2 regions of the Methylovulum psychrotolerans genome follow, and region 2 is predicted to be linked to the other one. Evidence: riboswitches for the same ligand, from Rfam matches in the RefSeq annotation. Region 2 holds a riboswitch; the other holds the start of a gene.

Region 1 (15,419 bases), 910 kb from region 2:
GACCGTTGAAGCCGCCGCCAGTTCGGGGTCAGGCTCGCCCGTACCGCTAATGACTAAAAGCTGTTGGCCTTGGCGTTGTGCGTGCCTACGCAATTCGCTAAAACCTGGCACGTTGCCTAGCCGTCCTAATACCCGTAAGACAATAATGCGCACAGGCTGCAACATGTCCGCCAGCAAGGCCGACATTTCAGCGTCGTCCGCCACCGTTTGCAAATTGATGGCAATCGCCTGCACCGCCCTATCCGGCATTTGCAGCAAGGCACTGTGCAAAACCGCCAAATCACTGGGCGCATGGCTTAACAAGGCAATCAGCGGTTTAGACATCGCCGACCCCTAAACGATGGATGACATGCCCGCTAAGTTCTTGGCCATTTTGCAAATGCTCTTCGACGATACGCTCTAACACGGCTTCATCGGCGCAGCGATACCATACCCCTTCAGGGTATACCACCATAATCGGGCCATCCTTACAGACGGCAAAACAATGCGAACGGGTGCGCTTGACAGTAAGGCCAGGACGGCTATCGATAGCCTTACCCAACTTTTGAAATAGGCTTTCGGCTTGCAAGCCGCCTTCGGTACAGCGCGGGCCGGTACACATTAGGACATGTTTGTGATGGCTGCGCATTATACGGGCTTATTATCGGTGTGCGGCGCGAAAAACCGGCCTATTAAACCGCCTAAAACCAGCCAAAACAGGGCGTTGGCAATGGTTGTGGCGATGATAAAACGTCGGGCTAATTCGGCGGGTGCGGCGCTATCATGGAATTCCGGTTGCGGAGCCCCCAGAAGATGCGGGGATACCAGCAATACTAAGCCGAACAGCTTATTAGTGGAGGTTTTGGCAAAAGCCAACAACCATAAACCCAGAGCCGTATCGGCCACGGTCAACACCCACCAGAATTGGCGGTCTTTTAGTAAAGCCGCTTGCGTTCCGGGCAATTCCGGCGGTAAGCCTAAAGATGGCGCGACAAAAAAAGCCACATAACCCGCCAAGCCCCACGCTAAGCCTTTGCGCCAACCACTCAAACCGCCCCGCAGATTACCCGCCGCCGCCAATAATAAGGCAAAACCGACCGCCAAACTGATATTGGCCACCGCCGTATAGGCGGTACGCTCCCAACCCTCTTGGGGTTGCCAAGCCGTTTCTTCAGCTTGATGGGGCACTGCATGCTCGGCAGGGGTATGGCTAGGGATTGCCGTTGCCTGAACCTCATACAGTTCGGCTTGCTGTATCAGCGGCAAGACTTGAAGGCGTTGGATAGCGGTCAGAAACAGCCCCGCCCATAGCCCCGCCCATAAGGCGGCGACCAGCATCTGCCGGGCGTTAGCAAGGTTCGGCATGGTTAATGGCAAGGGAAGCTGGCGGAATGGCGGCCATCGTGGGCGGCATTGTGCAAGATTGCGCTTTCGGCAAAACCTGCCGCATAAACAAGCACTAAGCCTAATAAGGCCGTCAGCACACTGGAGGCCAACTTATCTTTGCTCAGGCGGGTTTGGGAAGGGGCGGTGACGGCAGCCGTCAATAGAGGTGCAACAGACATGTTTCTTTCTCCTGTTAAGGGCGAACCCAGTGAATACCCCCTTAAACCTGCCAATACTGGCACGCCCATCGGGTAAAGGTTAACGCGGGAGAAAGAACAGACAGAGAGTCGGACAAAGCGAACGGCAATCCATCTGAACGCCCTCCGCGTACAAATTTGATCATCAACACGAGGCCGGTCTCCGGACTGACAAGCTGGGATTATTCCCAAAATTTGCGCCTTCCCATGAAACCACAGTGGCTTGTTGCAAATTTTATACTTGTTTACCGTTGCGGGGGCAGTGCCGGATTAGTTTGCGCTTAAGGCAAACGCACCGGGCTTCCCGTTTAAATCCCCAGGACAATGCCCTGAGAATACCTAGTATGAGTTTTATTGTCCGTTAGTATAGACACTCAAGACCTAACTGGCAAGGCCAAAGCTAGTTTTCATTATCGGACTTGTAGCGCTGCCCGCGTTTCTTAAGCCGTTCGGCAGTGAAGCGCAAGTGGCGTAAACCACGTTACTGCGTAACGTCTAGCCTATATTTTAATGGGCTGGTTAGCCGCAAGCGTCGTCCAACCGATAACAATTCTGTAAACCAGCAGCACTAAGGTCGGGATTAAAATAAATAGGGCCATTTCCATATTGATGGTTAAGACCAAACCTGCCAAAGCAAAACCTGCCAAAGTGATCCAAACGGTTTTAATTTGCCAATTAAAATGCGATTCCAGCCATGTTCCTTGTACCTCATTGCGGTTGTAAAAATTAATCGCCACGCCGATCAGCAAGGGTAAGCCTGCTAAAGCAAACGTTAGGATCTGACAGATATAGACGGTTACGGTTAGGTTTTTTAATTTTTCATTGCTTATATCATTTTCTGTAACAACTAAATCACTCATAAATACTCACTTATTCCAGGTTGATGTAAAAATTTCTATAGATACATAAAAGCTGTTAGCTTAAGAAAATGTTGCCTCCTCCTCGTCGTCTGCTGCATCGGGTTCACGGCTGACTTCGACCATAACACTCATCAGCGGGGATTGCGGGGGATGGGCGATAAAAGCCCCTGATATGGGCGGGACTAATTCAGGGTGGCGGCTTACCGCGACGGCGATGTGGTCGTTGCCGACCACTTGGCCGGATGTCGAATCAAAACCTTTCCAACCTGCCCCCGGCAAATAAACTTCCGACCAAGCATGGGTTGCGCCTTGGTCTTGTGGGGATATTGGGGAAAATAAATAACCGCTGACAAAGCGTGCCGCCAACCCCAGATTATGGCAAGACTCAATGAATAAGGTGGCAAAATCCCGGCAGGAACCGATGCCCCTTTTTAAGGTGGCCGCCGGAGATTGCACACCCGGCTCTTCACGTTGTTGATAGATGAACCCGGTGGCTATCGCTTTATTGAGCCAATCCAATAACATATACGTCTCGACGATTTGTCCGGAATACCAAAATTGCCGTAGCCATGCGCCCAACACCGGGCGGTCTTGCTCATAAAGCAATGACAGATAAGGCATCAGGTCAATGCGTTCGGAGGCATCGTACTGGAAGGGGAAATACACGGCATAATCGGCCATAAAAAAATCCAACGGCTGGTGGGCAAAATGCTGGAGGACAATATGGCTGCCTATCAAAAGTTGGTTGCACGGCTCGGTAAAGGTCGCCAACGCCACCGCATTGTCATAGACATCCCGCTGCCATTGCAATTGGTGGGCGGGCGCAATTGTCAGTTCCGCCGATTCGATACGGATGTCATGGCCTTCGCGGGGCCGCAACAGCAATTTGTGCGGTAACAGGGTTACGGTCTGTGCGTATTGGTAAGTCGTTATATGTTTGATTTGCAAGCGGTGCATCATGATCAATCCTATCTTAGGGAATGGGCGGGCTTAAAGCCCTGTCTGTCCGCCCTTGCGGACGGACATGACCCATTATTTGGGTTAGAAGTGATAATGCGCCCCGATGCCGAAATATTCCACTTTTTCTCTATAAAATTGGCCGCTAGGTGAGTAGCCGTTATAATATTCGCCTAAGATTTGGAGCTTGCGCCCTAATACCTTCAAGTTTTCAAATTCAAACCCGGCTCTGGCGGAAAGGTCATTATTCCAGTTATTTTCCTGAAAATTCTTAATGTCCACCGCCACAATAGGCCTTAGGGAAGCGAAATTTAACCGCCAAGGGCTACGGAATTCAGCGCCATATTGCGCCAGCCAAGGCTTCAGCTTGGATGGCTCCCTATCAAACAGACCGCCGCCGCCGCCGTAGAGACGCAGGCCAAACGGCAATTCATAAGACAGCTTCATATCCACGCCTTCATAACTTAAGTTGACGCGCTGAAATTTTTCGTTGGTTTTGCGCAACAAAAATTCGTCGCCCAAATGCGAACTCTGATGAAAAAGCCGTCCAAATGCGGAAAAGTTTCCTGAGCGGATACTGGTATACATCGAGGCGATAAAATCGGTATTGACCAAATCCTTTGACGGTGTGCCGATGTTGAAATCACTAAAAACCCCGGCTTGTAAACCGGCTTCCCATTGGGCATTAGATTGCCCGAAGTTGCTGCGGTAAAAGGGTATGGTTTCCCCAAAGCTGACCGAGGCAATGTCTGAGCCATCAAAGCTATTGTTTTGGTAATTGCGGTAAGAAGCCGAGAAATGCGCCCAGCGCGGATCGGCCAATAAAGGCTTGAATAAATGCCCGGCGGGTAACAACCCGGTCGATAAAACGGTTTTTTCCGTTTTGGATGCGGCAGGATCAACAGGCTGCTGATATAAATTTTCCGTCTCGTCTGCTTGGGCAAAAGCCGTAGGCAGTAGCATAGCGGCGGTGATCGCCAATAAACGCAAATTAATCATGATTATTTGCTCCCTGCATTGGCATCCACTATCAGTTGAGTTTGTACCGATTTGACATGGGCTTGGCTCCCGGCAACTTCCATCGCCCTGCCTAGGCTGGGCTCAGAATCTACTGTGCCGCTTAAGGTTACGACACCATTGGCGGTTACCACTTCAATATGGGAAGCTTTAAGGATAGCGTCGTTGCCCAGTGCCGCCTTAACTTTTAAGGTAATCATTGCGTCATCAATATATTCTTCGGCGATATCGGCCTTATTTTTAGCCGACTGCTTGGCCTCGGTTAATTCATCGCCCGCTTTTTCTGTCGTATCGCCAATTTTTTGTTTAACCTGACCAACCGCCTTATCAATTTTTTTGCCGGTTTTTTCGGCAGACCCTTCCGGTTGGCAACCCGCCAAACCAAAGCCGAGACAAGATGCACAAGCAAGTATCAGAAAATTATGGGCGGCTATCTTATATAAATAGCTATTTGTCGTGTTCATGGGGGTGTTCCTTAGGTATTTTGATAGTAGCTGTTGGGTTATTGGCAAAATGCGGCCTCCTTTTGGGGAAATGCCGCTTTTTTGGTCGCGCCTAGCAGTTTAAAAACTCAGCTAAATCTTAGCCATAAGGACAGGCCAGGTCTGTACGGTATCGTACATAGTGAAGGTATGGCGAATGGAAGCGGTGGTTTTTACATGCAGAAAAGCACATAACCCGGCATTCTTGCGACAGCAAAGCGGAGAGCCAGCAGTACCCTTACCGAAGACGGTGAAGTAGTGGCACAATGGCGGTTGTGGAACAACGTACAGGGCGTAGATGCCGCCACTGTTGCCCTCTGGTTACGGGCATTTATTTACAGAGGCCGTCTTAAAATCCAAAGATCAAGCCTTATTGCATCCGCCCAAAGCGGATCAAAAGGCTCACCAGATTTAAGCGATGCGGATGTGGTGTGGATGTGGAAGCTAGCGTATACCCTTAATATCTTGATGATCGAGTTGCACCTACTAAAAGAATAGCAAACGAAAACGCTTTATCTCCGCCTTAAGCGATAAATTTAGGGTTTCTTTATGACGTTTTATGTGCTTAACCTGCAAGATAAGACGCTAACAGTACCTCTGATTGGTTGATATGCCCGGCATCGCCTTCGCTACTAATTCGGCCATTTTCCAAAATATAGGCATAGTCGGCATACCTCAGCGCTGCCCCCGCATTTTGTTCGGCGACTAAAAAACTCATGCCCTGTTCGTCCCGGAGATTTTTGACAATGGCAAATATCTCTTCGACAATCTGGGGTGCCAAACCCATGGAAGGCTCATCCAGTAATACCAATGTAGGTTCGCTCATCAAAGCACGGCCTATTGCCACCATTTGCTGTTCGCCCCCGGAAGCGTACCCGGCCAAATTTTTCCGTAGCAGTTTAAGCCGTGGAAAATAATGGTAGATGCTTTCTAAGAGTTGGTTTAATTTGTGCCGGGAGGGGTTGTGGACAAAACCGCCCGTGAGCAAATTCTCTTCAACGGACAGGTGGGCAAAGCAATGGCGGCCTTCCAAGACTTGCACCAAGCCCCTTTCGACCAAGGTTGCAGGCGGCGTAGTGGTGATGTCATTACCCTGATATTCGATGCGGCCATCGACAACCTCCCCGCGCTGGGCCGAGGCCAAGCCAGAAATGGCTTTTAGTGTGGTGCTTTTCCCCGCCCCATTCGCACCCAGCAACGCCACTATGCTCTGCGGGGCAACCGAAAGCGAAATGTCTTGTACTGCAAGAATCACTTTTTCATAGATCACTTCAATATTTTGGATATGTAATAGCGCACCGACTGGCATGGGCAATCTCCTAGAGTGTTAGGCAGCGGGCGCAGGATTTGCCCTGCGCCCGGTAAAGCAAGCTTAAGATTCTTTGGCGCAATCACGCGGGGTGATGCCTTTTTCTTTGGCATATTGATGGGATGATTTTTCAATAATAGGCCGCAGCAACTCACGGTCTGCCTGCACCCAATCCGAAATCACATGCCATTGGCTGCCGTCCCATTGTTGGAAACGCACGGCCCCGCCCCCTTCATGGTCGGCGCAGCTTAAGGTCAGGGGTTGGACCAGACCTAATGCCCCCAATTCCGCCAAACGCTTATCATCCAATTTGATATTTTCAAAACCCCAACGGACTTCTTCGCCGGTTAACGGACGTTTGCCGTATTTATTTTGCGCCACCCGCACCGCTTCGACATTTAATATGCCGTTCACGACCCCCAGATTGTAATAGACCGTGCCGAAGCGTTTGGGGTCTTCCAAATTGCCTTTTTGGGCATCGACAACGTATTTTTTAATGTCTTGCAAGACCTGAAAATCGGTGCCGGACGGATGGGTAGTAATGGCGATAAAGCCTTTGGCGGCATTGCCCGCAGGGGCGGCATCATCTTCGGAGTTGCTCCAGATGTTGCCGATAATGTGGTCGGCAGGAAATCCAGTTTTTTGGGCGGTTTTTAACGCCACCGGATTCATCACGCCCCAACCGCGCAAGATCACCCAATCCGGTTTAAGACGGCGGATATTCAGCCATTGCGATTGTTGTTCGTTACCCGGATGCGGCACTTCCAACAAGGTCAGTTTAAAGCCGTATTTTTTCGCCAACAGTTCTAAAATAGGGTTGGTTTCCTTACCGTAAGGCGAACCATGATACAGCGTGACGATTTTTTTGCCTTTCAGCTTCTCCAAACCGCCGGATTGGGTGCCGATATAATTGATGATGGCCGACACTTCGCTGTAGGGGTTTAATTGCAGCGGAAATACATAAGGGAACACGCTGCCGTCGGTGGAATCTGTCCTGCCGTGGTTAATGGTAATCAAGGGCAGCTTATCGGCGGTCGAGCGGTCCAGCGTCGCATAGGCGATGCCCACTGACAACGGGTTGGTGGCCGCTGCGGGCGCACCGTTTAAGCCTTGTTTGAGGCGTTCATAGCATTCCACGCCTTTTTCGACTACATATTCGGTTTCGCATTCGCTCCAAGTCAGCTTAACACCGTTAACGCCGCCATCTTTGAGGTTGACATACTGGAGATAATCAATAAACCCGCCAAAAAACCCCGATCCGCCAGCGGCATAAGGCCCTATCCTATAGCTTTGCAACGGAAAATATTGCTCCCCTTCGGCGTGGGCGGCATTGACGGTGAGTGCGGCGCCTATGCTTATCGCAATAGCCAGTTTTGAAAATTTGGTTAAAGTGCTTTTCATAAGTTGATACCATTTAGTTGAGTAAGACAGTTAAAAATTAAAACGGCTGATTGTTAAATTTGTCCCTTTCCTTGGGATAGTTGGCTAAACCTGTCAAAAACGTAGCGGCCAGACCTGCAAACGTTGTTTGCAGGTTTGGTAAATCTTTGCCAGGCCATCGGGTTCTTTAATCAGAAAAAAGATGATTAAGCCCCCAAAGATGATTTTTTGGCAGTTCTCCAGTTGCCCCGCGTCAATCGTATCGGCCAACAAACCGCTGGCGATATGGGAGAGCAAGATAGGTAACAGGACAATAAAGGCGGCTCCTAAGAAATTACCCAAAATACTGCCCATACCACCGATAATGATGATGAAGAGAATCTGGAAAGACCGGCTCAAATCAAAACCATGCGGCTCCACCGTGCCCAGATAGCAAAAAGCCCATAAAGAACCGGCGATGCCCAGATAAAAGGAACTGATGGCGAAGGCCAATAATTTGGCTTTGGGAAGGGCGATGCCGATCACCTCCGCCGCCTTGTCCATATCACGCACCGCCATCCAGTTCCTGCCCAATTCACTGCCGACGATGCTTTTTGCCAAAAATCCCAGTGCCACGACGACCGTCAGGGTGAATAAATACCGTCCCTGCGGTGAGCTGAAATCGTGGCCCAGTATCACCAAGGGCGGGGCGGTAATCACCCCTGACGAACTGTCATTGGAAAACCAAGCAAAGGTGGTGAATACCCAGAGCACAAAGAATTGGGCAGCCAAGGTTGATACCAAAATGTAGAAGCCTTTAATCCGCAAACTGGGTAAGCCAAACACCACCCCGGTCAACCCGGCCACCACGCCGCCCAAAAGGAGGCTCAATAAAAACGGCAAGCCTTCGATGCGCAAATGGCTGTTATAGGCCGCGAATGCGCCGACGGCCATAAAGGCCGCCGAGCCTAAAGACAACTGCCCGGCATAGCCCGTCAACAAATTCAGTCCTAAGGCGGCTAAGGACAACACCAGAAAAGGGATTAAAATGGCGCTGAACCAATAGTCATTGCCTAGCCAGGGGATTAACAAAAACGCCGCCGCCAACAACAAATAAAACGCCCACCGCTCCTGATACAAGCGAAATATCCGCCGATCCGCTGGGTAACTGGTGCTAAATTGGCCTGATTCCCTATACAACATGGTCGCCTCCTTTACACCCGTTCGATTTGGCGTTCGCCAAAAATGCCCGTAGGCCTGACCAGCAAAAACAGCATCGCCAGCATATAAGGGAACCAGTTTTCAATGCCGCCACCGATATAAGCCCCCAAAAAAACTTCCGCGAGCTTTTCAGAAGCGCCGATAATAAGCCCGCCGACAATCGAACCGCTGATGGAGGTAAAGCCACCAATAATCAACACCGGCAAGGCTTTCAGCACCACCAGCGATAAGGAAAACTGCACCCCCAAGCGTGCGCCCCAAAGCAGCCCAGCCACCAAGCCGACAAATCCGGCTACCGTCCAAACGATTAGCCAGAGTTTTTCCAGTTTGATGCCGACTGCCAGCGCCGCCAATTGATCGTCGGCAACAGCGCGAAGCGCGATGCCGGTACGGGTCTTATTGAAAAAGACCGACAGCACCAGCACTAAGATCCCGGCGACGCAAGCCGCAAAAATATCGAACTGCGACAGCAACATGCCCTGAAATTCGAAAGGCTCATCATTGATGCCCAAGTCCAGGCCATGCACTTGCGCCCCCCACAGCGATTGCGCCAAGCCTTCGATGATGTAGCTCAAACCCAGGGTCGCCATGAACAGGGTGATGGGCGGGCGGTTAACCAATTTGCGCAGCACCCACCGCTCTATCGTCCAAGCTAGCGCCACCATCGCCAGCAGCGTCAGGACAAAGGCCAGCCAGAAACTAATGCCGCGCTCCAACAAGCTGACAAACGTCAGGGCGGCGAACAGCACCATAGAGCCTTGGGCGAAATTAAACACCCCGGAGGCTTTGTAAATCAGCACAAAGCCAATGGCGACCAAAGAATACATGACCCCGGCCAGCAAACCGCCCAGCAATACCTCAAAGAAAAAACTCATCGTCGTCACTCCCTATTATTAATGTCTTGTGCCCAGATAAGCGGCAATCACTTCGGGGTTGTTACGGACCGCCTCAGGCGGGCCATCGCCAATTTTTTTGCCATAATCCAAGACGACCAAGTGCTGTGACAGTGCCATCACCACACCAATGTCATGTTCGATCAGGACAATGGTGGTGCCAAACTCCCGTTGGGTATCGATAATAAAACGGCTCATTTCCGCTTTTTCGTCCCTGTTCATCCCCGCCATCGGTTCATCCAATAACAGCAACTTAGGCTCTGCCGCCAATGCCCTGGCCAATTCCACCCGTTTTTGCAGGCCATAAGGCAAGCCACCCACCAAACTGCCCCGCCACGGCTGAATCCTTAAAAATTCGATGATTTCCTCGGCTTTTTGCCGCTGCACCAGCGCTTCCTTAGGCGCACGGCCGACATTAAAGGCTTGCTCCAGCCAACTGCTTTGGACTTTTAGGTTGCGCCCGGTCAGCACGTTATCCAGTACGCTCATGCCTTTAAATAAGGCGATGTTTTGGAAGGTGCGGGCAATGCCCCGCTCGGCGGCATGGTGCGGCCTCATGGCGGTGCGGATTTCCCCGTCATAAGTAATGATGCCGTCATCAGGCTGATAAACGCCGTTAATCACGTTAAGCAGCGAACTTTTACCCGCCCCATTAGGGCCGATCAAGGCGCAGATTTCCCCTTCGGCGACGCTAAAACTCATGTCGGTAATCGCCTTAACGCCTTTAAACGACAGCGAGATATGCTCAAGCGTTAACAGTGGGTCGCGGGCCGTCATGCTTGCGCCCCCAACTGGGTGAGGCTGTCATCAAGATAGCTATCCTGAAGGACATGTTTAGGCTTGGGGCTATTGGGGGAGGGTTGCCAATCGCAAGCATCCGGCCAGTTCCTGACCCTGATACCTAGGGCGGCAAAAAATGCGGCGGACGGTTCCGGCAACACCTCCCCGACCAATAAGGGGACGCGGGTGCGGCTAAAGCCGATCACATCCCGCAGCGGCCTTATCGTTAACCAATAAGCGAACAATTTATACCAAGGCTTGGTCTGGGCCGGTGCGGTCAGCGACCAATCCAAGAAAGCCCGCCGGACTGTACCCGGCAACGGCAACCGCGCGTAGATCAGCGCTTCCAAACGTTGATAGGTTTGGCTAGTGCCGGCCACTAGGGTAGGCCCTAGCTCGCGCCTGTCTATATCGCGGGTATTGATATTTTCGGGAAAATTCAGCGTAAACCCAGCCAGCAGCCACGGCGCCAGCAAGTAACGCAGATGTCCGCTGGCGGCAAACGCCCTAGCGGCCAAGGCCTCTTCCTGACTTGTCAAACGCTCCTGCTTAACCAGCTCGCGGCCTTGGTTTAACAACTGGTGGTGGGTCAGGTTTAGCCGCTCCACTTGCCCGTGCGGGTCCAGACGAAAAAACACAAACGCATCATCATGGGCTTGGGCGATGGGCGGGCTAATAGAGCCAGCATTAGCCGCGCCCAGCCATTGGGCATAAGGCTGTAAACCACCTTGCCGATAACCGGACAAGCCCCGTGCATCGGCATAAATGATCAACGGCGGCTTAAGGGCCGATTTTAGGGCGAGGTCGACTTGGCATTGCCCTTCGGCAAAAATGAAAGCGGGTTGTAACCTTGCTAACAGGCTCAGGGTATCCGCCTCGCCAGCATTAGGGTCTAACGGGGTAGCACTGCCGCCCAACCAGTGCGCGGCAATGGCAAGCAGCAGGGCTTCAGGCCTTGGGTCAGAGAGCAGATACAAGGTGTCACCCCGCGCAAAGCCCTTGGCTTGGAGCGCCGACACCAGCGAGGCGATGTCATGGCGCAGCTCAAGCCAGCGTTTTTCCTGCCAGATACCCCGTTGTTTATGCCGTAGCGCGACCTTAACAGGCTGTTCGCTGGCTTGATAATTTAGCCAAAAAGGCAAGGTATCCGCTGTCATAATCGGGCTCCTTAGTTGAGGATCGGGGATAAATCAGAATGCCGCCTAGGCCGCCAAGGCGATTTTTTGTTCTTCCAGTTCGCGTACCAGCGGCAACACCTTCTCGCCGAAGTAAGCCACCTCTTCCTGAAAATGCAAAAATCCTGACAAAATCAAATCGACACCAACCGCTTTAAGGGCGACGATGCGTTCGGCAATCTGTAGCGGCGTACCGATCAAATTCGTCTTAAAGCCATCGTTATACTGGACTAAATCTTCAAACGTGGATTTGGCCCAGTTGCCTTCGCGTTCAGGGCTGGATGCGCCCGCCTGTTTGGCTTCGTGGCCGAAGGCATTAACGGCTTCCGGGTTGGCCTTGTCGATAATTTCCGCCAGTACCGCTTTGGCTTCCTCTTCGGTGTCCCGCGCAATAATAAAGGCGTTAATGCCGATTTTGACCGGGTGCTTATGGGCGGCGGCTTTCGCCTTAATATCATCAATTTGCGCTTTTATGCCTTCTACGGTATTCCCGTTGGTGAAATACCAGTCCGACACCTTGGCGGCCATGTCACGCGCCGCCCGCGAGCTGCCGCCCTGAAATATCTCAGGATGCGGGTCTTGCAGCGGCTTGGGTTTTAAGGAAAAATTGTTGATGCGGTAAAAATCGCCTTTATAGGAAAAGTTATCGGTCGTCCAAATGCCTTTAAGGACATCAATAAACTCTTCAGAACGGCGGTAACGCTCGTCATGCTCCAGCCACGGTTGGCCTATGGAGACAAATTCGCCCTTAAACCAGCCCGAAACAATGTTCACGGCCACCCGTCCGGCCGTCAGAATATCGATAGTGGCTATTTGCTTAGCCACCAAAACCGGGTCCCAAGGCCCCGGAAGAATCGCGGCAATGACTTTCAGGTGGCTGGTCGCCGCCAATAAGGCATGGGAAAATGACACCGATTCATGTTGATATTCGGCGCCATAACCGGCGATGAAACGGATTTGGGTAAGGGCATATTCAAAGCCGCTCTGTTCGGCGATTTGCGCCAATTTGCGGTTATAATCAATATCCCAACTGGTGCGCTGCTCAATGTCGCTCACCACCAAGCCGCCGCTGACATTAGGCACCCAATAAGCAAATTTGATAGGTTCGGAACTCATAATTTTTCTCACTTAATTAATGGTTTAAAGATTTTAGGTTGCCCTAAACAACGCGCTGTTATTGTTGCCTGGGCTTCAAGAACGGCAAGGCTCTGGCTACCGCCAAGTCAATGCGCTCATCCAAGGCTTTACTGGTGACTTTATAATCGGTGAAATCGGCCTCTGTCCCATAAACGCCAACCGGTAACGTTAAGGCTTGGAAAAAGCTGAACAAGGGGCGGAGTTGGTGATCAATAATCAAGGCATGGCGGTCACTGCCGCCTGTGGCCGCCAACAATACCGGCACATCAAACAAGGCCTCATGATGGACAAGATCAAACAAATGCTTAAACAAGCCCGTATACGAGGCGCGGTAAACAGGTGTCGCCACCACCAGAAAATCTGCCGCTTCTATAGCAGCAATATCGTTTTGGATGCTGTCCGGCAATTGGGCGCGTGCCGAAACCGCCCCTAGGCTTGGGCTTATTGCCCCCAGTTCAATCAGATGCAGGTCTATGGCGATGTGTTGGCCAAGACGGGCAATAATCTCTTCCACAACGGCCAAGGTTCTGGACGGTTTACCCGCACCGCCGGAAACGGCCGTCACTTTTAATTTCTCACTCATTATTCACTCCTAGTTTAAATGTGCTTAAGTCATTGCCAGATAAAGCGAAAGCAACGCTTATATTGACAAAAGCACTTACTATGCCAGTTATTTTTTCCATTAAAATCAATATATTATTGCGTTTTTAGAAAACCTTTAGGCGTTGAATATCAGGCGGCGTTGCTGCTCTATCGCTGCTAAAGCAGCACTGGCTTTTTTTAAATGATATATCTGATGTTACGCGGCCACTTTTGCGATATTGAAAAATGTAGTGATGAGTCGCTGCCGCGACGTTTTTTAATCGGGTTCTCGCACCCGAAGGCGAGATACTTTCTTTTGCTCCGCCAAAAGAAAGTATCCAAAGAAAAGGCGGCCCGATTGCCGCTTGATCCTGCGCTTCTCGGTTTTGTCGGGGGTCGGCGCGGCAAACGGGGGTAAAGCCCGTTACTGCGTAACATCAGTGATATATTTGTTATTCCCGACCTATGGCCGGGCTTACCGAAAGCCTAGACCGATTAAGCGAATAGCTTTGGGGGAAATGCGTGGGTGTTGATGAAAAAGCACAAGACTGGGCTTGTATGAGAAGGGTAGGATTTTTTGCTGGTGTCGCAAATTATTCAATCTTGGGAGATAATTTGCTAACGTCTATTGTTTGGACTGATGTGACGCGGGTATTTTCTGAGGTTTAAAAAATCGGCGGCGTGGATGTTGCCACCCTAGCCGCCAATACCGTAAAAAAAAGAAATGGCTTCCCATAGCAGCCTTCACAAGATTTAAGATGTGGACAGGCCAAAGCCTTAAGGATTTGCCGGGAAAAATGATAACCTAAAAAAACCGCCGTTTTTACCGTAACGAAGCGTCTCAAAAAAGTGGTAGAATCTGGGCGATCAGCTTTAGGGTAATTGTGGATGGCCTATTCGGTTACTTGGGAATGGTCGGCAGTTCATAAGACATCGCCTCCTAAGAAGCCTATAATAGGTTTTGTCCGCCACCTCACGCGATCCGTACTAATCAATGCAGGGCTTTATCGCCTAAAAAGCGCGTGAATACACCACTGACAGGTCAGCAAAGCGCTAAGCAAACTTTGTTGATGGCCTTAACGACATTCCCGATTTTGCTAAAATCGAAGCAGGTAACTTGGAACTTGAGCGCATCCCCTTTAACCCCCGGCAATTGCTGGCGGAATTGTTAGACATTTTCCGCCCGCCAGCGCGTGGTAAAAACCTAGCGGTGCTGGCCGATATTGATGCGGCTGTGCCGGAAAACTTAGTGGGCGATCCTAAGCGCTTACGGCAAATAATCGCCGGCCTGCTGTCTAACGCCATCAAATACACCCAAAACGGCCATATCAGCATCCGCTTACAAGCCACCGCAACGCCCGGCTTAATCCAAGCAAGCATTAAAGATACCGGGATCGGCATTAGCAAACCTGCCCAAGACACGTTGTTTACCGCCTTTAGCCAAGCGGACATGGCAACGCCCCACCCGTTTGGCGGCATAGACTTAAATTTGGCAAGTTGCGCCCATCTGACCCGGATGATGGGCGGACGAATTTGGGTAGACAGCGAGCCCGGACAAGGGGCGACGTTCCACTTTACCTTTCTGTCTTGGCAAAGCCCACCGCAACAGACCGCCCCGCTCCCTACCCATACCGACAACACGGCGGCTTTGGCGCATTTGCGGCTCTTATTGGTTGAGGACGACTTACTAAACCGCACCATTGCCGGCAAACTCATCGCAAAAATAGGCATTAAGCCGGATACGGCAAATGATGGCTTACAAGCGTTGGTACAAGTCGGGCAAAATACTTACGATATTATCTTAATGGATATGCAGATGCCTAATATGGACGGCCTGACGGCAACCCGCCATATCCGTGCCATGGGCCATATCCACCAGCCTTACATTATTGCCCTAACCGGCAACGCCCTTGATGAAGACGCACAGGCTTGCAAAGCCGCAGGTATGGACGATTTTTTAAGCAAACCTATTAACACCAATACTCTGTTTGCTAAATTACTGCACTATGCCGCAGCTAGCCAACCCCATGTCCCTTAAAAGCGGTTAATTGGACTTGGCAAAGCCGACAACAACTTATCCCTAAA
Region 2 (15,419 bases):
CCGGCCAACCACATAACCGCATAAGTCGGGATCAGAAACCCATAAGCAGGCGACATACACCAATCACTGACGTTAAATTGGTTAATCGCCAGATAATCCAACAATCCTGCCGCTAGTAACAGACCCGCCAGCCAAGCCCGTTGGCTCACATACAGGCCTGCCAGAAAAAACACCGCCAGCGACGCGTCCGGCAAAGACCACGCCGAACCGAAATGATGCACGCGGGTCGCCGCCATCAAGGCCAACAATGGCAAAATAGCCGTATTATTCATAGTCAACTTCATAAGATTCTCCAAATTACATAAAAAACTGTCATCACCCCGTATTTAAGCCCTACTCAAGGCTTCAGCGGGGCGTTACCAAACGGCCAAACAACACCCATACCGTGTAGCTTAATCGTTATAATGGATTGAGACAAAAAAGTTTCGGTCAGGGGTATTATAACCATTGGCTGTCTGATAATTTTCATCCAGCAAATTGTTCAATTTACCGCTGAGCAGCCAGTTTTTATTGATATGCCAAGCGGCACGCAAATCTACGGTAACGAAACCATGCAGACTGACGCGTTGATAAGGATAAGTATTGTAGTCAATATCCGGGCGGTCGCCTTGCGCCAACACCGCCGCCCCAACATCAAACACCCCGATAGAGCGCGACAAATCAAATGACAAGGACTTATCGGCACGGCGCTGCAAACGCAGGCCCGTCGCCACATCCACCGGATTCAACAAATTCAGATTGAGCTTATGATGCCAGCCCAAGAAATCCGTCACCAATTGCGCTTCAATGCCTTCAATACGCGCCTTATTGACGTTGACAGGCGGCCAGCCGGAAATAAGCTGGTCGACATCGGTATGATACGCGCGTAACTCCCATTGCACTTGTTTATGCACCCCGGACACCCCCACTTCAACCGATTGCGACTCTTCCGGCTTTAAGTGCGGATTGCCGCCGCCAAACCCGGTATTCGGCCAATACAGCTCATTAAAGGTCGGAGCCTTAAAAGCATTACCGAAACTCGCGAAAGGGTTAATGCCCAGCACTGAGTTATAACGCCAGCCGACACTGCCCGTCACATAATCGCCAAAAGCCTCATTCTTATCGCCCCGCACCGAAGCATTGAGAAAATGCCGCTCCAACACCCGGCTATGCAGCTCCGAAAACAGCCCGGCATCATAACGCGACTTTTGGCTATAAGTATTAAAACCCGGACTATAAGTATCCAAATCACCGCTCGCCACTTCATCCAAACGGTAATCCGCACCGACCGTCAACTGATGGGCATCGCTTAAGCGCACCTGATTCAGCCAACTGGCGTTCCAGCGGGTCGTGTTATAACGGCTCTCGAAACTGCCGTCCGGGAAAAAAGTGTCCAAATCATCGGTACTGCGGCCCAAGCGTAATAAGGTATGCCAATCTTTTCGTACATCCATCTGCCCGGTCAGGCCAAACACTTGATTGATAAACGCCGAATTATTGCCGCCAAAACTGGAATCATATTGGTTAGTGCCTTGTGACCGGAGAAAAAACCCCTCAATTTCGGCAGCATTGGCAAACCGATGGCCAAACCGGGCATTGACCCCCGTATTTTCATAACCGTCACGGTCAGGGTCGCTGTGTTGTTTAGCATTAAAGCCTGCCGAATCAATATGCGACACCCCCAAATTATACCAATTGCTGCCCAGATTACCGCTGACCGTCCCGGCAGTATGGGCCGTGTCATAAGAGCCACCGCCCGCTTGCAAACTGACATGCGGCTTATCATCACCATGACTGCCTTTGCGGGTAAAAATCTGGATCACCCCGCCGATAGCTTCCGAACCGTATAAGCTCGATTGCGGCCCCCTAACGATTTCCACGCGCTCGATTTGGTCAATAGGGATCAACTCATAAGGCATTGTCCCGGTAGTGACCGAGCCGACCTTAATGCCGTCAATCAGCACCAAGACATGCCCAGGGTTAGTCCCGCGCAAAAACAAATCGGTAGTTTGCCCATAGCCGCCGCTCTGGGCAATATCAACACCTAGCGTGCCTTTAAACAAATCGGGTAAGGTTTTGACTTGCAAGCGCTCAATATCTTGCCGCGTGTAGACGGTAGCCCCTGCCGCCAGTTCGTTTTGCAAGGTTTCAGCACGGGTCGCGGTCACAACAACGCCTGGCAAATCGACGGGTTGCCCGGCATAAACGCTAGAAAAAGGGATAATAAGACTTAAAAAAGGAGTGGCTATAATTTTTTGCATGATGTCCTCTGCGCCGCCCGCGCATCGTGAAAAGAGAATCACAGCGCGGACAGACACAAAAGCAGGCCTACGCACAAGGGAGTGCGCCATAGCCTTATTTCGCAGAACAGCCCGCCGCTGTGCCGAATACGCTTTTAGGCCGGTCTCCGGGCTTAACAGTGGCAGGAGCCTGACTTGTCACCTTCCCATGCACAAAGCACAGTGGCATTTCGACAAGCCTTTACTGAATTACCGTTGCGGGGGCAGCGTCGGCTTAAAGCACCGACTTCCCGTTTAACCGACAGACATTTATCCGCCGGAACCTAAAAGCAAGCGAACATTATAGGTTTTTGTCGCCGAATAGCAACTTAAAGTTGCCGTCTGGCAACGGCTGGAAGACAAGGAAAACTTGCTTTCCCCCTTCCCTTCTGGATTAATAAGCTCTTTTTCAACCCATCCGTAACCATGTCCGCCACCCTACCCATTCTCTACAGCTTCCGCCGTTGCCCTTATGCCATGCGGGCAAGACTCGCCCTAGCTTATAGCGGCATCCGCACCGAACTTCGGGAAGTGGCGTTAAAAAACAAACCGCCAGAACTGCTCGCCCTCTCACCTAAGGCTACCGTCCCCGTCTTGCACTTACCCGACGGCATAGTGCTAGAAGAAAGTTTGGACATTATGCACTGGGCATTAGGCCAACAAGACCCCGCCCACTGGCTCAGGCTCGCCGACCCTGCGCTCATCGCCCAAAACGACGGCGAATTTAAATATTTTTTAGACCGCTACAAATACGCCGACCGCTATCCCGATTACCCTTTAGCGTATTATCGGCAACAAGGCAGCAAATTTTTGGCGATACTGAATGGGCGCTTGCAACAGCACGCGCAGTTAAGCGGTGCAGACTTTTCCCTAACCGATGCCGCTATCTTACCGTTCGTCCGCCAATTCGCCGCCGTCGACCCGCACTGGTTCCAACACAGCGGCTATACTGCCGTCCAGCAGTGGCTAGACAATTTCTTGGCCTCCGAACACTTCAACACCATCATGCGCAAATATCCCGATTGGACAGCGGCGAGCGAACCCCAACTATTCCCCTGACCGCCTCACTTCATCGGCAAGGCCAAGCCCGCGCTGCAAAAAAACACCTTATCACAAGCCGCGCCCATCATCTGCGCGGCCTTGCCCGACAAATCGACAAACTGCCGCGCCAAAGCATTATCCGGGATAACGCCTAAACCCACTTCATTATGCACCAGCACCAAATCGCCAGGCCATGCCAATAACGCCGCCAAACGCGCCAAAATCTCCGCCTCGCCATAGTGGTGATACAGCATATTGTTCAGCCACATGGTCACACACTCCACCAACACGGGCGCGGTACAACCTTGTACCGCCGCCAATAAGTCCAGCGGCTCCTCCAAGGTACTAAACGCCGCTTGCCGCCGCGCCTGATGCTCGGCAATCCGCGCCCGCATCCCCACATCCAGCAACTCGGTCGTCGCCAAATAATACGGCTGCACCTGCCCCGCCTGCGCCAAAATATACGCCTCCGCCAAGCGCGACTTACCGCTTTTAACACCGCCGATAAAAAGAGTCTTCATAGCACTTATTGGTTAAGATAATCGATATAAGTATAGTCAGGCGTGTAATGCAGCTTATGCACGGAACTTAACCCGATACGGAACTGAAAAGCATTCGCCAACGGCAAATCCAACACCTGCGCCAACAACGCCCGGATTGTCCCCGCATGTGTCACCACCACGACTTGCTTGGCCTCATGACAGACCAAATCCTGCCAGAACGCACCCGCCCGCCGCCATAAATCGGTAAAACTTTCGCCATCCGGCGGGGTGCTCTCGACAAAATGTTCCGTCCAATACCGCAACGCCGCTTCGTCAATCGCAGTAAAAGGCGTATTTTCCCAAGCCCCGAAATTAATCTCCAACAAACGGTCATCAAAACGCACCTGCCCCGACAACGCCTCCGCCAACAGCCGACACCGTTGCAAAGGGCTGGAAAACACCAAACAATCGCTGGCCAACGGCGGCAACTTAGCGCGGATTTTCTGCAACTCCTCAGTAAAACCCGCCGTCAAACCAATATCCGTACGCCCGTAACATAAACCAGGTGCCGCCGCCGTTTGCGTATGGCGAATCAAATAAATGTCCATAACCCGCTCACCGCTAAATAAAACACCACCTCCGCGACTTGCTGCGCCGCCCCCAAGCAATCCCCGGTATAACCGCCGATCTGACGGTAAAAATACCCGCCCAACAGCGCGTTAACCGCCAACATCGGCAACACCGCCCACCAACACCACAGCGGCAGACCCAGCAACGGCAACAGCGCACACAACGCCGCAAAGCCCAACGCCCGACTGTCCGGCTTAAACACCCCTGCCGCACCCTTGCTAGCGCCGATCCGCGCATATTCATAACGGCGCATCAACAACAACGGCGGCAAACGGCTAGCACTATGCCCCGCCCACAACAACCACGGCACAACAGCCATCGGCAGTGCCGCCAACACGCTGATTTTTAACAGCAGCAACAAACCAATGCCGATAGCCCCATAAGCCCCCACCCGCGAATCCTTCATAATCTCCAAAATCCGCTCCTGCCCCCAACCGCCGCCAAAACCGTCGCAAACATCGGCAAAACCGTCCTCATGGAACGCCCCTGTTAAAAAAATTCCCGCCACCACCGCCAAAATAGCCGCCGTCCATGGCGACCATAACAACGCCGCTCCAGCAAACACCAACCCGCACCCAAGCCCCACCACCCACCCCACCAACGGCAGATAAACACTGGCCTGGGGCAGTTGTTGGTAATCTAGATTTTGCGGGGTGGGTAAGCGGGTATAAAAGCTTAAAGCCAGTTGGAAGTGTTTTAGTTTAAACATGAAAGAAAAAAATAGATGAATTTCTGCTCACTTAAGAATAACTACAAGGCAGCAAAACTTAAGGGCAAGAATGTCCGATTTCAAAAAATCAATAAAAATGTCTTTCATAGCGTTATTAGGGTTTTCCGCTTTAAACGCACTGATTTTAACCCCTATCGATCAACTGAATAGACTCAGATTTATCGGGACATTTTACCCTAAACCCTCAACCTTGGATAACAGGCCAATAGTCTAGACCATTTTTAGGTAGCCACCACTTCGGACAGACTTTAATCCACCAGCACCCCAAAGTGACGCAAGCTGAGACAGGCAGCCGGGCCACTTACTCAGATTCAAGGCCGTAATACAAACAGTAAACTGTCTGTGCGGCACTTCCGGGCTTATTTGTCAGTGGTTGTGGCATCACAGGCGTTTGCGGACAGCGGCCTAGCCAAGTAAGATAGGCCATACCTCTCTTACTTGGCGGCTAAGGATATACGCAGCGTACCCTTCGCTGATAATGTAGAAAAACCGCTTCCGGCGTTAAATAGACACGCAGGGTATTTCAGTAATGTCAAAGGCTTAGCAATGCAAACAATCGACCAACTCCGCTCCGGTGCGCTTGCCGGTATTCGCCATCTGAAACTGTCCTGTGGCCTAAGCCGTTTCCCCCGCGAGATTATGAGCCTGGCGGATACGCTGGAGATTCTTGACCTATCCGGCAACGCGCTCTCTGAACTCCCCAATGATTTTGCGCGGCTGAGTAAGCTGCGTATCGTGTTCTGCTCCGATAACCAATTCACAGTATTGCCGGAAGTGCTGGGCAGTTGCCCTGAACTGAGCATGATCGGCTTTAAGGCCAACCGCATCCGCACAGTGCCCGCCAAGGCGCTCCCTGCTGCGTTACGGTGGTTGATTCTGACGGATAACGCGATCGGAGCGCTGCCTGAGGCAATAGGGAACTGCACCCAACTGCAAAAGTTAATGTTGGCCGGCAATCATCTCCAAACCTTACCCGACTCCCTGGCCAACTGCAAACGGCTTGAATTACTCCGTATCGCCGCCAATCGGCTTAATAGTTTGCCGGCTTGGTTATTGTCTTTGCCGCGCTTATCGTGGCTGGCCTATTCCGGCAATCCCTTCGGGGCTGAATGGGAAAACAGGATACTGACGGCTTCGGTTGCCGATATTCCCTGGGATAGCCTAGATTGTGAGCATCTGTTAGGCGAGGGCGCGTCTGGGTTTATTCATCGCGTTAACTATCACAAGCCTGACGGCAGCTCTTGTCATGTTGCGGCCAAGCTGTTCAAAGGTGCGGTGACCAGTGACGGCTTGCCACATTCTGAAATGGCGGCAGCCGTCGCGGCCGGACAACATCCCAATCTCATTACAGTGTTGGGCAGGGTGAGCGGCCATCCGTCGGGTATCAGCGGCTTAGTGCTGGAACTGATTAGCCCGGCATTCAGCACGCTGGCAGGGTCTCCTAGCTTTGCGTCTTGCACGCGCGACATTTACCCCTCAGATACCCGTTTCGATTTGCCGATGGTCTTACAGATAGCAGAAGGCATTGCTTCGGCCGCCCAGCATTTGCATCAGCAAGGCATCCTGCATGGCGACCTCTATGGCCATAATATTCTGCATTGCGCTCAGGGACGGGCATTGCTTGGCGATTTCGGTGCGGCATCGTTTTACCCGACCCATGATAAGGACATTGCCGATGGGCTAGAGCGGCTTGAAGTCAGAGCTTTTGGTTGCCTCTTAGAAGAATTGCTTGAACGCTGCCATCCCACAGCTAAAGGCCTGAATGCCCTTAAGCTTCTTACAGAGTTACAGTCGGCATGTTTGGCGGATGACAGTAAGCGGCGGCCTTCTTTTGCCGACATCACCAGGCGGCTAATTGAGGTTACCAAAGAAGCCACGCTAAAGTACACGCTAGCGTAGCGTCTAAATATAGCCAAGCCAATATAATTTGATATGATAATAGGCTATTGTAAAAACGATCATCTTGAATGGAAAACGAATGGCTTATCCAGCGGCATTCAGAAAAAAACTGCTTTCAGTGATGAAAGAACAGGGCCTGACCATCCCGGAAGCCGCCTACTATACCCCCCACCAGCACCCCCGCCTTGTATTGGCTGCTCCACACAACCCGCTAAGCTGATAAAAAAAAGTCCTGCTATAACAATCCTGTTCATAAATAATGCCGCCTAGATGATGAAAACAAAGTTCGCCATTCGAGCGGCGCCATTAGGTTGTTTTTAGCAAAAACCTTAAGCCGGACACGCCATGACTAAGTAGGTACGCATATATCTTTTGACATTTTTAGCTTTGCTGCCCCCTGAACGAAGCCGAAGGGTACTAGGTGCAGGGGATTTGCTCCTTCCCCTGCTAAAGGGCGGGTGGGGACGGGGTTGAATTCACGAATGTTAAAAAATAGATGAACGCCTACTTATAGGCATTATATGCCCATATAGCCTATTGGCGGGTTTTTCTTTTCCCTAAAGCATCAGCCCTGTTAAGCCGGATGTTCCAACAAGCCCAGCACGGCACAAGCATTATGGAAATCAATCACTTTCGCCAGAGATTGCTGGGTGGCTTTGGCGATATCGGGGAGGCTCATGGCGGGATTAGCGGTCATGAAGGCGGTTAGCGGGAAGATATAGCGTTCCGCCATCACCGTGGCGGATTCCCGCAGCAAGGTTTTGGACGGCCAATCGTGAAGGCGGACGGGCGTATCAAGGTCGTAGCCATACAGCAGGCGGCCTTGCGAGGCATATAAGGCGGCGCGGAACAGCAAGTCGGCCAGCGGATGGGACGGCAATAACGGCAACGCCGAAGCCACTTTCCGGCGTACCCGCGTCCGCCCGATTTGCACCACTTCTTCCTTGTCTTGGTTATGGTCAACAATGCTCACTTCCATACCCGCCAATAACGTGGAGCAGAGCTTGGCAATGCCGAGCAGATCCAATTCTGTGTAATATTTACCTTCGTTAGGCACAATGATTAAAGGCTTACTACCCGTCAGGGCGCAACTACGGCTTTGCTTATCGGCATTTGCCTTATCCAATAAACCCAGCAGATAGTGGGCAGGCTCGAACACATTGCCTTGTTCGATCAAGCCGACCACAACACAGGCATTGTAAAACTCGAAGACATGGGGCAACGGAATACCCGTCGCTTGTGCCGCCGTCGGTAAGTCGGCACGTTTTTTCAGCAAAAAATCCGCCAACACCAAATCATAGCCGCGATGGTAAAAACGTGAGAAATCCGGCATTTCTTTTAAGCGTACCGCAACGTCAGCATGGCAACCTTGCAGTAACTGGCCGTTAGAAGCCGATAAGGTGGCGAACCACATCAACTCTGACAGCGGACGGGCGACCAGCCCGCTACCAGATGCAACCGTTTTCCGGTGGATCAGCATCCGTCCGGCCTGCACATCGTTATCTTTGGCGGCGGCGGGTGGTCGCCAATCGGGCAACAATTCGACGTTCAAATCGAACGGGGCGGCCAAACACAGCGCGGTCAACGCGTCAATATTCGCCGTCGCCGTATAATAGGTGTGTTCGGTCGGCACCAGATAGACTTCCGGGCAACCTGGATGGACGCAATGGCGGGTGATACCGTCGGCGATGGTTTTTTGGATTAATCCCAGAAAATGAAATGCTGGATTAAAAGTGCCTTCTGCTGTTTGTGTCATGGTCGGCTCGCTGACTTCGGAGTAAAGGTGATATCTTAACCTTAAATAACAAGCATTTATTAAGCCAATTTAAAGCGGCATCACCCAAAATAGGTTTGTCAGCCTATGCCGCCTTAACCCTATCAGCAAAGCAAGCGCTGTCACTGTCGGCAATACAGCCATATTGTTAGCTGATGGTGCATATAACGGTTAATTTGCATTGCATTGGTGCGTTTTTCTGAGAAACGCCACTATTTTTAAGGTATGCCCAAGATTTAGACAACTGGCACGAACTCTGCTTAAGCTTTTGAATATAGGGATATTTTATCATTTTATACTATCGGCCCACTACTTAAAACCCATCTTAGGAGAAGTGTATGAACCCACCATTAAGGCGGCTGTCCGCCATATTGCCCCTGTTACTTTATGCTGGTGCATCGGTAGCGGAACAGGCCACCCCCGTCCCTAACAAAGGCGACACCAGTTGGATGATTGTCGCCACAGTGCTGGTCATCTTAATGACCATCCCCGGCTTGGCCTTATTTTATGCGGGGATGGTCAGAGCGAAAAATATCCTCTCGGTGCTGATGCAGGTGTTTATGACCTTCTGCATGATCGCGGTGCTATGGGCATTATACGGCTACAGCATCGCCTTTACCGAAGGCAATGCTTTTTTCGGTGGCTTGGACAAAGCCTTCCTCGGTGGCATCACCGTCGATTCGGTGGTGGCAACCTTCAGCAAGGGCGTCTATCTCCCCGAATATGTTTATGCCATGTTCCAACTGACCTTCGCGGCGATTACCCCCGCGCTGATTATCGGGGCATTTGCCGAACGGATGAAATTTTCCGCCGTTCTGTTGTTTATCTTGCTGTGGTTTACCTTCTCCTATCTGCCTATTGCCCACATGGTCTGGTATTGGACAGGGCCTGATGCCTATACCGATGCGGATGCGGCAGCTAAAGCCGGTGCCACGGCCGGCTTTATTTTTCAAAAAGGCGCGTTGGATTTTGCGGGCGGCACGGTCGTACATATTAACGCCGGTATCGCGGGCCTGATCGGCTGCTTACTGGTCGGCAAACGGGTCGGCTTCGGTGAGGAATCGATGGCCCCACATAACGTCCCCATGACTATGATCGGGGCGGCGCTGTTATGGGTCGGCTGGTTTGGCTTTAATGTCGGCTCCAACTTGGAAGCCAACGGCGCGGCGGGACTAGTGTTTGCCAACACCTTACTGGCGACGGCGGCGGCGGCACTGGCGTGGATGCTTACTGAATGGTTCGCGCGGGGCACTCCCAGCATGTTGGGTGGCGCATCCGGGGCGGTTGCCGGGCTGGTCGCCATCACCCCCGCGTGTGGTTGGGCGGGGCCCATGGGCGCTATGGCGCTGGGCTTGGTCGCGGGCGCGGTCTGCTTCTGGGCGGTGACGGAATTTAAGAATGCGATGGGCTATGACGACTCTCTGGACGTATTCGGTGTCCACGGCATCAGCGGTATTCTCGGCTCTATAGGTACGGCTATTGTCGCCAGCCCCGCCTTGGGCGGCACTGGCGTTTATGATTATGTCAGCAACGGTTTTGGCGAATACAGTATCTTTACCCAGTTGCAAAGCCAGCTCTGGGGCGTTGCGGTGACGGTAGTCTGGTCGGGCGTGGTGGCGTTTATCGCTTATAAACTGGTCGATATGCTCATCGGCCTGCGGGTTAGCGAAGAGACTGAACGTGAAGGCTTGGATATCAACGAGCATGGCGAAATCGCTTACCATAACTAAGCGGCCATTCCTGGCAAACAAAACCGCCGCCCCTTTAAACCTAAGGGCGGCGGTTTTTTTATGCCCCCAAGGCCTAGCCGCCGGGCGGGGTTTTATAACTTATCGGCTACCCGGCTTTTATAAATTTCGCGACGTAACCGAAAAAAGTTCAATCGTAGGTTGGTAGTTATCGGATTCAGCAATCTCAAGCGGAGTCATTCCAGCTTTATTTTTATAATCCAAATTAGCGCAGGCCTCTATAAGAATTTTTGCAGCCCGTTCTTGACGGCAAGATATGGCTTCATGTAACGGTGTATTTCCATCATTGTCTGCTAAATTTGCATCCGCCCCAGCTTCCAATAACAATTGGATAGCAATTGTATCTCCTAATGTAGCCATCCAATGTAAGGGGGCTTTCCCATTATTTCCTTGGCTGTTAACTCCAATGTTTTTTACATTTTCAAAGCTTGGCAAATCAGCCACATCAGAAAGGATCTCTTCAAGTGTCAACATAATAGTTACTGATTGCAGCGGATTTTGGGCCGCTAAATACTCATTGACACCACAATAAATCAATCGGTTACGCATTTTCGACTGGTATTGACGATTTTCAGGAAGGGGTAGGGGCCGCTGAGGGTATGGAACAGACCTGCATCTCTTGGCTTTTGTAGCGGAAAGGCAATTTTTACGCCGTCTGCGCCGTAGATACGGCTTTGCTGTCGCCCATGCCTAAGCGGCAACAACAAGCCCTTACAATACAAACCATTGGCCTTAATGCCAATTTTAGCCTATCGTTTAACCCAGGCCACAATAGGCAAACGAGGGCTTAACGGGCTACAAGCTCTGCCGGATCATTTTTATCGTGGCATTGGTCAGCGGATTTTTCTCATGGTCAAGCAAGTCGCCGTCAAGTTCCACGGCGACGATATTGATGGCTTCCAGATAGTCGTCAAATACCTTAACGGCTTCATCCAGCAAGGCGGGCTGCATAAAGAACACCAAACCCGGACAATAAAACTGGTCGATATCGTGGTCGGGGAAAGTGCCGCCTTCGACCATACAGGCCACACCGAAATCGACCAAATTATTGGCATCATAGCGTTCAAATATTTTTAGGCTACCGTACTCCAATTGCGCGATACGGAACGCCTTGAGCATATCCAAGCCGTTAAAGCCTTCCGCGGCCCGCGCCATAACCCGAAATTGGATAATATCGGGGGCGACAAAACGCGGGGCCTCCGGGTCTTTATCCGGCTCGCCGAACAATTCGTCGGCATCCAATAATTCAGTTCTGGCTAAAGGCGGTTCGGCAGGCGGCTCAGCTTCTTTGGCAAAAGACCCTTCATCAGCAAAGTCAAATTCCCCGTCAAAATCCCCGAACATACTCTCCACTGGCTCCTCGGCTTCGGCTTCCGGCTCAGGTTCCGGGGCTTTGGCTTTAGGCCTGGAGCGGGCTTTGATTTTTTCGATCAACTCATCGGTATCAATCAGCTTTTTTCGGCCTTTCGGCACAATATCAAACTCATCATTATCGCCATGCACGACGATGGATTCGTCAATTTTGCCCTTGAGTTCTTGGTTACCAAAAAACATCATATCTTGGAAGGATTTTTTATTTCTAAAAAAATGCCATGCCAACATGCCCACGATGATAATAAGCCCAAATGCAATAATGACTACTCGTAATAATTCTTTATCCATTAGATTTCCGCCAGACTGACTGCTTCTTCAATATCAACTGCGACCATACGGGACACCCCGGGTTCTTTCATCGTCACACCTGCCAACTGTTTTGCAATTTCCATTGTAACCTTATTATGTGAAATATATAAAAATTGCACGGTCTCGGACATCGCCTCGACCATTTTTGAGAACCGCCCGACATTGGCGTCATCCAGAGGCGCATCCACTTCGTCCAGCAAACAAAAAGGCGCGGGATTCAGTTCAAAAATAGCGAACACCAAAGCGACTGCGGTAAGGGCTTTTTCGCCGCCGGACAGCAAATGGATAGAACTGTTGCGCTTGCCTGGCGGCCTGGCGATGATGTTAACCCCCGCCTCCAGGACATTTTGCTCGGTCAACTCCAAATAAGCCTGGCCACCGCCGAACAATTTTGGGAACTTTTCCTGCAAACCGCTGTTTATTTTATCGAAAGTTTCCTTAAAACGTAACCGACTTTCTTGGTCTATTTTGCTGATGGCCTGATCTAAGGTCTGTAAGGCCTCGCTGAGGTCGGCATGTTGCCCGTTAAGAAACGCCATCCGCTCGGCTTGTGCCTGATATTCTTCAATGGCCGACAGGTTAATCGTGCCGAGCCGTTCGATTTGTCCGGCCAGTTCGTCGGCGGTTTTTTTCCAGAGTGTCTCTTGCGCATCGGCGGGCAGCGTACTGATAATTTGCCCGACATCGGTGGCCATTTCGGCCAATTGCTCGTTAATGGCCTGTTGGCGCACTTGGTTTTCCTGCAACTCAAAGCGCAGGCCGTCCAGCCGCTCTTTGTGCTTTTCTAGGGCGCGTTGCCCACGCGTATGCGCTTCGGCTAACTCCACCAGTTGCGCCTCACGCGCGTCTTGGCTTTGCCGCAGACTTTTCAAAACGACTTCCAAATCGTGTGTGACGGCGGACTTTTCGCGCAGTTCGGCTTGTTCGGCATCTAAGGGCGATAAGGTTTGCCGGGCTTTGCTTTCCAGTTCGTGCAAATACCCCTGTGCCTGCGCCTGTTGCTCCTGCAAACGGCTACGCTGTTTATGGGTAGCCAGCTCTAAGGCGCGTAAATTTTCCAACTTAGTTTTGCTGTCGAACAACTGCTGCCTGGCCTCATTGACCGCATTGTCGAAGCGCTGCTGCTGTTGCTGCAACTGTTGGTTGAGCGCGTCCAACTGTTCGCGCCGCCCCTCCTGGCCGAACAACACTTCAGCCGCCGCCTCTTGGGCCAGTTGCGCTTCAGCCAAATTCTCAACCGTTTCCGCCAACTCCTCACGGAGACTGTCAATATCTTGCTGGACGTGTTGCAAACGCCGCTGTTGCTGTTCTAGCCGTGCCGCCTGCGCACTCAAGTGGGCATTTTTTTGCGACCATTCGCTATGCACCTGATTGAGTTGCTGTTGCAGCCATTCGCGCTGCTGCTCGGCGGATTTTAAGGCCGCCTCGCTATCGGCCTGCTGCTGCGCCAATTGCTCAAGCTCGGTTTCTATCAATTGCTGGCGCTGTTTTAAGGTGCGCAAGGTTTTTTCCCGTTGCAAAACTCCGGTTTTACTGTCTTGGGTACGGCTAATTTTTAGCCAACCCGCGCCCAACCAAATTCCGTCACGGGTAACAACCGACTCATGGGCGTGTAATTGTCCAGCTAAAGCCAATGCTTCCGGCAAATTTTCAGCACAATACACGCCAATTAACAAACTGTCCAGTGCCGAGGCCGCGCTGATTTTATCTTGTAGGCGCGGCGCACCGACAGAACGTCCTGAATCAGCAATCACCGCTGCGGACAGCGTCCCGGAGATTTGCCATAAGGACAGCGAATCGTCCTTTAATGCCCCTAACTCGCCCATTAATGGGGCAAGCGCGTCGACACAAACGGCTTCCAAGGTGTTGCCCAACACCGTTTCGACGGCGGTTTCCCAACCGGCCTGCACATCGAGATATTCTGCCAAGCGCGGGTTGTTAGCCAGCCCAGTGTTGACTAACCACTGTTGCAGGCTATCGTTAGCCTTACCCATCGCGTGTTGCTGCAACAATTCCAATGAGGTGATCTGCCCGCTGGTACTGTGCAATTCCGAGCGGCGGGCGTGCAGTGCTTCTTGATTGGCCTTGCTGTGTTGGCGATGCTCGCGGATGCTATGCTGCTGCTGTTCCAATTGCAGATGCAAGTGTTCGCGTTCGTCAGCCAGCGCTTGCAGTTGCCCGTCCAATTCGGCAATATTGCCGGCCAAAGCACTGGCCGATAAATCGCCACGCTCTACCAACAGCTTCTCCAAGCGGCTTTGCAGTTGGCGGCTTTGGTGCGCCAACTGCTCGCTTTTAACGCGCTGGACTTCGGCCTGCTCACGGTATTTCGCGCTTTCGGTACGGTAGCGGTCCCATTGCTGTTGCCATAACAGGCGTTGCTGCTGCATGTCCTGCTGTTTGTCCAGCCAGTCGTCCTGACGGTCTTGCGCATCTTCTAACGCCGCTTCCGCCAGCACCAAGCCATCCTTAAGCTCGGCTAAAGTTTGGGTATCATTAGCCAATTCTTGTTGTACTTGCCCAAGCTGTTGGCGGGTGCGCTCAATGTCCAGCAAGGTTTGCTGATGGCTCTGGCGTTGGTGGGCAATAGCCTGCTCTAAGCGGCTGACCTCGGCGGCAAGGCTATAATAATCGCCTTGCGTCTGGTCTAGCTGGTGCTGGCCGGCTTTATGCTCGACCCGCTGTGTGGCGATGGCGGCGTCCAAGTCGCGCAACTGCATAAACAAGCGGTTATACTCGGCCGCCACTTCGTGCAGGGTCGCCTCCAAGGCCTCAGCGGCCTGCTGGTAAGCCGCCCACCGTAAGGCTAACAGTTCCAGCTTGGTTTGCCGTTCGTGCTTTTTTAACGCCGTATAGCGCTCGGCCTTTTCCGCCTGTTTTTGCAGATGCTTAAGTTGTTTATCGACTTCCTCGCGCAAATCGTCTAAGCGTTCGAGGTTTTCCCGCGTGTGCTTCATGCGGGTTTCGGTTTCGCCGCGCCGCTCTTTGTATTTAGAAATCCCCGCCGCTTCTTCGATGTGCAGGCGCAGGTCTTCGGGCTTGGCCTCGACCATGCGCGAAATAGTGCCTTGCTCGATAATTGCGTAACTGCGTGACCCTAGCCCCGTGCCCAGAAACAAATCGGTAATGTCTTTACGGCGGCATTTCGCGCCGTTGAGCATAAATTGCGACTGC

The links. Region 2 has a riboswitch for cobalamin ahead of CEK71_RS15505 (TonB-dependent receptor domain-containing protein). Riboswitches for the same ligand answer to the same signal wherever they lie in the genome.
Region 1: another riboswitch for cobalamin. It lies ahead of CEK71_RS11325 (CbtB domain-containing protein); the one in region 2 lies ahead of CEK71_RS15505 (TonB-dependent receptor domain-containing protein).

The regions. Positions count from the first base shown of each region.
Region 1 covers NZ_CP022129.1:2,480,761-2,496,179, reverse strand. Annotated here, with positions in the region: gene CEK71_RS11340 (cobaltochelatase subunit CobN) at 1-324, opposite strand, end outside; gene CEK71_RS11335 ((2Fe-2S) ferredoxin domain-containing protein) at 317-628, opposite strand; gene CEK71_RS11330 (CbtA family protein) at 628-1,344, opposite strand; gene CEK71_RS11325 (CbtB domain-containing protein) at 1,347-1,544, opposite strand; cobalamin riboswitch at 1,700-1,920, opposite strand; gene CEK71_RS11320 (DUF4870 family protein) at 2,063-2,422, opposite strand; gene CEK71_RS11315 (transglutaminase family protein) at 2,483-3,382, opposite strand; gene CEK71_RS11310 (DUF1207 domain-containing protein) at 3,464-4,378, opposite strand; gene CEK71_RS11305 (BON domain-containing protein) at 4,381-4,860, opposite strand; gene CEK71_RS11300 (ABC transporter ATP-binding protein) at 5,444-6,187, opposite strand; gene CEK71_RS11295 (ABC transporter substrate-binding protein) at 6,251-7,588, opposite strand; gene CEK71_RS11290 (branched-chain amino acid ABC transporter permease) at 7,682-8,749, opposite strand; gene CEK71_RS11285 (branched-chain amino acid ABC transporter permease) at 8,761-9,642, opposite strand; gene CEK71_RS11280 (ABC transporter ATP-binding protein) at 9,661-10,437, opposite strand; gene CEK71_RS11275 (AMP-binding protein) at 10,434-11,597, opposite strand; gene sfnG (dimethylsulfone monooxygenase SfnG) at 11,643-12,731, opposite strand; gene msuE (FMN reductase) at 12,790-13,335, opposite strand; gene CEK71_RS11255 (response regulator) at 14,452-15,372, shown strand.
Region 2 covers NZ_CP022129.1:3,390,181-3,405,599, reverse strand. Annotated here, with positions in the region: gene CEK71_RS15510 (hypothetical protein) at 1-284, opposite strand, end outside; gene CEK71_RS15505 (TonB-dependent receptor domain-containing protein) at 393-2,240, opposite strand; cobalamin riboswitch at 2,361-2,561, opposite strand; gene CEK71_RS15500 (glutathione S-transferase) at 2,685-3,317, shown strand; gene CEK71_RS15495 (bifunctional adenosylcobinamide kinase/adenosylcobinamide-phosphate guanylyltransferase) at 3,323-3,820, opposite strand; gene cobC (alpha-ribazole phosphatase family protein) at 3,826-4,389, opposite strand; gene cobS (adenosylcobinamide-GDP ribazoletransferase) at 4,374-5,120, opposite strand; gene CEK71_RS15480 (leucine-rich repeat-containing protein kinase family protein) at 5,688-7,040, shown strand; gene CEK71_RS15475 (hypothetical protein) at 7,615-8,796, opposite strand; gene CEK71_RS15470 (ammonium transporter) at 9,153-10,544, shown strand; gene CEK71_RS15465 (ankyrin repeat domain-containing protein) at 10,662-11,111, opposite strand; gene CEK71_RS15460 (cell division protein ZipA C-terminal FtsZ-binding domain-containing protein) at 11,358-12,224, opposite strand; gene smc (chromosome segregation protein SMC) at 12,224-15,419, opposite strand, start outside.